DNA from 2 places in the Lysinibacillus sp. FSL K6-0102 genome. Region 1 is predicted to be linked to the other one. Evidence: riboswitches for the same ligand, from Rfam matches in the RefSeq annotation. Region 1 holds a riboswitch; the other holds the start of a gene.
The links. A riboswitch is a leader RNA that binds a small molecule or an ion and turns the genes downstream of it on or off. The one in region 1 is predicted to bind cyclic di-AMP.
Positions count from the first base shown of each region.

Region 1 (3,420 bases):
AACAGGTGGTTCAGGGCTAGGGCTAGCAATAGCACACGAACTGGCACAACAATTAGGTATAACGATAGATGTGAAAAGTAAGCTAGGGGAAGGCTCAAGCTTTACTTTATGTATACCAAAGGAGGGACAGCAATGAAAAAGTGGATGTTAGTAATTGTTGTTATTATCCTTCTTTGTAGTGGAGTAATTTGGTTTGTTCAACATCGTTATTTTTACGTTCAACCTCTTAGTGAAGCGCAGGCTATTCGGCATATTGAGACTATCTACAATGGTCATGTTACACAGGTTGAAAAACAAGGAAATAACTTTGAAATGCTTTTTACGCGTGACGATGTCAAGTATGCAGCTATACTCGATGTTACGACACAACAGGTGACTGATCTAATCCTGAAAGAAGGACATAGTAAATTACTTTTAACAGAAAAGCAGATCAGACAAATGGTTAAAAAGGAATATGGAGATATAGAAAGCGTTATGCTTACAGACTCCATTTACACTGTACGTGTTGAAAATGAGGAAATTCAAAAGGATTTAACGTTTGATGGTTATACTGGCGAACTACTGGCTGAGAAAAAGGTTGAGCCACAAGAACAACCTATCGAAGAGCCTATTATTACTGAACAACAGGCCATTCAAATAGCTCTTAAGCAATTAAAGGGTGAAGTGGATTCAGTTGATTTTGAAGAAACCCCAGAGGGTGGTTACTATTTAGTTGAGATTGAAACGCAGGAGGACGAAGCTACATTTCAAATTCATGCTGTTTCAGGAAAAGTACTGTCTGTAACATGGGATGACGATCATTAAATCATTCTCATGAAATTCTAATGTTTCTCTTATTGTTCTATCATCTTCAATTGGTAAGCTAAGTTTAGATAAACCAAAGGAGAGATGAACATGAAAAAAATGATCATGATTCCAGCACTAGTAATTACACTGGGAGTGGGTGCAGCGATTGGCTCGACGACTTTATTATCAGGAAATGCCCAAGAAAAAAAGGTCTTATCCATGCAGGAAATTGAGAAGAAGGCTCTAGCGGTAGTGGATGGTACAGTTGCCAATATCGAATTTGACCAAAATCAGTTTAGCTCTAATTATGAAGTAGAGGTGTATACAGATACAGAAGAATATGATTTAAAATTTGATGCTTATAGTGGAAAATTGCTCAAGCAGAAAAAGGAACGTCTAGATGACGATGATTGGGATGATCATATTCCTGCTACGACTGCTACAACAAAAATAATTACAAAAGAGCAGGCTATCAAGACAGCCCAAACAAAAGCAAAGGGTAAAGTGACAAAAATTAAGCTTGATGATGGTGTATATGAAATTGAACTGAAAGACGGTCAATATGAATACGAAGTAGATGTGGATGCAGTCTCTGGGAACATTATCGACTTTGAACAAGGCTTTGATGACTAATATAATGAGCTGTCTTGAAGGTAGAATATACCTTTAAGGCAGTTTTTATTGTTTATATTGTGGGTATTGACTAGGTATTCAGGAAATTTTCTTTAAGAAGCGGTTATTTATATGTTCAAAAAAAGCCTATGCTTTTACTCAAAAAAGAGAAAAATTTTCTTCTTTACTTTTTCAATTAGCAGGCGTAATATGACATCATTATAAAAGTTTCAAATTTCTAAATCGCTGAAGCAACTAAACGCGGGGGAACCAATTTTGATGGATGGCATAGCCATTCTTGGGGTGAATCTCTTCCTTGTGGAGGAGTAGGGCTACTCAGGCCCGAATCCGACAGCTAACCTCGTAAGCGTTAAGAGCAGAAAAGTGGAGCTTGGCAGACGGATGAGCGTCTACAAGTCTTATTTAGTGATGACTTGTAGGCGTTTTTTGATGTAATTTAGAAAGGCGAAACACATTCTATGAAACTAGAAGGTGTTTATCAATGAAATCCTCATTCAAACGTTATGTAATCGGCAAACCATTAAGATCCGATGCGTTAGGGGAACAAAAGCTAAGTAAAACAAAGGCACTGGCCATATTATCATCAGATGCATTGTCATCAGTAGCCTATGGACCAGAACAAATTTTAATTGTCCTAATGACGGTAGGTACAATGGCGTTTTGGTATTCTTTACCTATTGCCGCTGGAGTGGTTATTCTACTCGTGGCACTGATTTTATCCTATCGTCAAGTTATCTTCGCCTATCCACATGGGGGAGGCGCCTATGTCGTATCACGAGAAAATTTAGGCGTGAATGCAGGTCTTGTTGCAGGGGGTTCTTTGCTTGTTGATTATATTTTAACGGTAGCAGTAAGTGTGTCGGCCGGGACAGATGCCATTACATCTGCATTTCCAAGTCTTCATGCTTATAATGTACCCATTGCTATTATATTTGTGATTTTCTTAACGATTTTAAACTTGCGAGGTGTAACAGAGTCAGCCTCTATCTTGGCGTACCCAGTTTATCTATTTGTAGGCGTTATGCTGTTGCTAATCGGGATTGGGCTCTATAATGTGGCAACTGGACAGGTGCCTGCAGAGCTACATCCAAAGATTGGCACACCAGTGGCAGGGATTAGCCTATTTATTTTATTAAAGGCATTTGCTTCAGGAAGCTCAGCGTTAACAGGAGTAGAGGCTATTTCTAACGCTATACCTAATTTTAGAAATCCTGCCCCGAATAATGCTGCTAAAACGCTTTTAGCAATGGGCGCCATTTTAGCCGTTTTATTCATCGGGATTGTTAGTCTAGCTTATTTTTATGGCGTTGCACCAACAGCAGAAGCAACAGTCGTTTCCCAACTAGCAGAAGCTAGTGTTGGTCGGAATTTTCTTTATTATATTGTACAGGGGACAACGGCAATGATTTTAGTACTTGCCGCAAACACAGGATATTCAGCATTTCCCTTGCTTGCTGTGAATTTATCGAAGGATGGTTTTATCCCACGAATCTTCCAAATTCGTGGGGACCGTCTTGGCTATTCAAATGGTATTTTAATGCTAGGTATTGCAGCCATTTTTTTAATTATACTTTTTGACGGGGCCACAGAGCATTTAATTCCGCTCTATGCAGTAGGCGTATTTATTCCCTTTACATTAGCGCAAACGGGAATGATGAGAAAATGGTGGCGCGAAAAACCTAAAGGCTGGGTAGCAAAATTTACGATCAATACAATTGGGGCTGCTATCTCTTTCATCGTGGCAATGATGTTTTTTGTGACAAAAATGCCTCAAGTATGGCCAGTGTTTATCTTTTTACCAATTATTATTTTTGTATTCCATCGCATTAAGCAACATTATCAAGCTGTTGGAGAACAGTTAAGATTAAATCATGAGGAACTGGCTACTATTGAGGGGAATGTTTTCATTGTGCCAGTAGCTGGTATAACAAAGGTGGTTGAAAACTCCCTACATTATGCCAAATCACTTAAGGTTGATAAAGTGATAGCCTTTTACGTAGC
Region 1 covers NZ_JBBOPH010000001.1:291,087-294,506, forward strand. Annotated here, with positions in the region: gene NYE73_RS01410 (HAMP domain-containing sensor histidine kinase) at 1-136, shown strand, start outside; gene NYE73_RS01415 (PepSY domain-containing protein) at 133-804, shown strand; gene NYE73_RS01420 (PepSY domain-containing protein) at 895-1,419, shown strand; cyclic di-AMP (ydaO/yuaA leader) riboswitch at 1,633-1,782, shown strand; gene NYE73_RS01425 (APC family permease) at 1,901-3,420, shown strand, end outside.

Region 2 (3,420 bases), 3.0 Mb from region 1:
TTTGAGAATAAGCTAAGATCTTTTCGATGACCAATCATTACTAATAAATCTTCCTTTTCAATAATTTGCTCAGGAGAAGGGGAGATAATAATTTCACCTTCGCGCACAATCGCAATTACACTGACGTTATATTTTGCGCGCAAGTCTAAATCACGAAGGTTTTGTCCAGCCATTTTGGAAGGAATCATAATTTCTTCAATGCTGTATTCCTTTGATAATTCGATATAATTCAACATATTTGGGGATAGGAGTTGATTAGCTACACGTTCACCCATATCTCTTTCTGGGTAAATAATCCAATCAGCTCCTACTTTATCTAACACTTGCCCATGTCTTTTACCAAGTGCCTTTGCGATCACTTTTTTGATCCCTAGCTCTTTTAATAAAGAGACGGTTAAAATACTAGATTGCATATCATTACCGATCGCTACGATAACACAATCGAAGTTACCAATACCAATCGATTTTAAGGCTTTTTCTTCTGTTGTATCTGCAACCACAGCGTGAGTCACATAGGGTTCGGCATCCTCTACTCTTTCTTCATTTATGTCAATTCCTAATATTTCCTGTCCAGCTTCATGCAATCTGCGAGCGACGCTTGTTCCGAATCTACCTAAGCCAATCACAGCGTATTGTTTAATGGTCATAGCGTTCTGTCTTCCTCTCATTTGGTTATCCAATCATAATATTTCCTTTTGGGTGGCGGAAACTCTCTTTTTTTCTTCGTTTTGCAATGGCAAAAGCAATGGTTAATGGTCCTACTCTTCCTGCGAACATTGTAATAATCAGAAGAAGACGACCAGCAGGTGTTAGCTCTGGAGTTAGGCCCATCGAAAGACCAACAGTACCAAACGCAGAGGTAGCCTCAAATAAGTACATCATAAAGCTATGATGCTGTTCCGTGATACTGAGAATAATCGTCACGACTACAACAATTAATCCTCCACACATTGTAACCGTCAAAGCCTTTAAGATAGTTTCAGTAACAATTCTACGTTTAAAGAGAACGACATCTTCTTTTCCTCGAATTTGTGACCACATAGTAGCTACTAAAACAGCAAAGGTTGTGATTTTAATACCTCCAGCAGTCGACCCAGAGCCTGCCCCAATAAACATGAAAAGAATCATTAAAAATAATGTAGAATGCGTTAAGTCCCCAATAGCCAGTGTATTGGAGCCAGCAGTTCGTGGTGTAACCGCTTGGTAAAGGGAACCTAATACTTTACCCCATTCGGATAATGGTCCAAGAGTTTTTTGGTTGCCATACTCAAACAAAAATATCAAAATGGTTCCGCTAACAGTGAGCAAAAGTGTCGTTACTAAGACTATTTTTGAATGGACAGAAAGCCTTTTAGTTACACGATATTCATACAATTCATTCATCACAATAAAGCCTAATCCACCGATTGTAATAAGAGCACAGATGGTGAAAACAACAAAGGGGTCATCAACATAGGCAGTCATTCCGTTAAAGCCACCCATTAAATCGAAGCCCGCGTTGTTGAAGTTGGATATGGCATGAAAAAATCCAAAATAAAGGGCCTTTCCAATAGGCATATCAAAAGAAAAACGAATCGATAGAATTAGACCACCGATTATTTCAATACATGCTGTAAAGAGCAATATTCTTTTCACTAATCGAACAAGACCAGCAATGGAGATATTATTAAATGCTTCTTTAAGCAGCAGTCTTTCTTTTAATGAAATTTTCTTTCCAAGCAGTAAAAATAATAATGTGGCAAATGTCATAAATCCTAAACCGCCAATTTGGATTAAGAATAAAAGGACCACTTCGCCAAAAATAGAGAAGGTATCACCTGTATCAACTACAATTAAACCTGTGACACAAGTAGCTGATGTAGCAGTGAATAAAGCATCTAAAAAGGGCAAACCCTTCCCATCCTCAGTAGAAAATGGCATTGTTAAAAGAAACGTACCTATGGCAATGATGAGGGCAAAGCCCAATACAAGAACTTTGGGAGGATTTAATGCTCTTTTAAAATTGTTCATTTAATTTTTCCTCAATTCTGAATAGTAAACAACTGTTTGTTAGATGGCATAATAAAAAGACCTACGATTAGAGCATGAAAAGGGTAGAAAGCATGCTAATAATGGTGGTCAATAACGACCTCCTTCGCTTTAGCCGACGAAGTTAGCTGACGGGTAGGATGGCGAAAGAGCTTTCTCATCCCTTCTGCTAAAGCAGAATTAACCCCAAAAGATTGGTTCCTCCGTTCTCAAATAGTTGAGATTTGGCCGATATGAAATTGAATGTGATTATTCTACGCCCTTATTCTATTTTTTGTAAACCCCTTAATTGTTAAGAAAATGTAATTATTTTTATTGTGGGCGAATTGTGTATGAATAATTCGAGCAAAAATAAAACCAAAAATTCACTTGATAATTTCGCATACTTTCTATTGACCATTATTAGACAATACGATATAATTTTTTAGTACACAACAGAAGGTGATTTGCCTAATTGTGTATTGACGTGTGTTCGGAGGGAGGGAAAGAGAGATGTCAAAAACTGTCGTTCGCAAAAACGAATCGCTTGAAGATGCTCTTCGCCGCTTCAAACGTACTGTATCAAAAAGTGGTACAATTCAAGAAGTTAGAAAGCGCGAGTTCTACGAAAAACCTAGCGTAAAACGTAAAAAGAAATCAGAAGCTGCACGTAAACGTAAGTGGTAATTTAATTTCCCATTAAAAATCCCTACGTTCATAACACGCAATTGTATGATTCACTGAGCAGACAAAGTTATACCTGAAATTAATCACATTTTTGATTAATTTCAGGTATTTTACATTGCTCAACTTTACGTACATATGAAAAAGCCGAATGAAATCACTTTGATTCATTCGGCTTTTTTGCACATACTAAGTGTTAGTAATTGGCATTAGATCGAATAATAAATAATTAATAAATTTTTTAAGATTTGTGAAACTTTTCGCATGATTGACCGTATATACAGAGGAGAGGCATGTTAGAAGGGAGGGAAAAAGATGCGAAAACGGAGAATCCTCAGCTATTTACTAGTGATATGGATGACTTTTTTGTTAGCGTTTCCATTAACTTCGGCTTTTGCCAGTAATAAGGTTTATCATGTTCCGATTCATAATGAAGTAGAGCGAGGACTTCATGCATTTTTAGAACGAGCTTTTAAAGAGGCTGAAGAAAACAATGCAGAGGCGATTATCTTAGAAATACATACGCCTGGCGGTTTTGTGAATGCAGCAAGCGATATCGCCATGCTTATGGATGCAACGCAAATAAAAACGATTGCTTATATTAATAAGGATGCGCACTCAGCAGGAGCGTTTTTAGCCTTACATGCGGATGAGATCTACATGGTTCCAAATGGAACAATCGGTGCAGCGGCAGTTATCGATTCAGCAGGTAATGCAGCCGACCTAAAG
Region 2 covers NZ_JBBOPH010000001.1:3,273,876-3,277,295, reverse strand. Annotated here, with positions in the region: gene NYE73_RS16685 (potassium channel family protein) at 1-647, opposite strand, end outside; gene NYE73_RS16680 (TrkH family potassium uptake protein) at 673-2,010, opposite strand; cyclic di-AMP (ydaO/yuaA leader) riboswitch at 2,127-2,268, opposite strand; gene rpsU (30S ribosomal protein S21) at 2,521-2,694, shown strand; gene NYE73_RS16670 (NfeD family protein) at 3,007-3,420, shown strand, end outside.
Region 2: another riboswitch for cyclic di-AMP. It lies ahead of NYE73_RS16680 (TrkH family potassium uptake protein); the one in region 1 lies ahead of NYE73_RS01425 (APC family permease).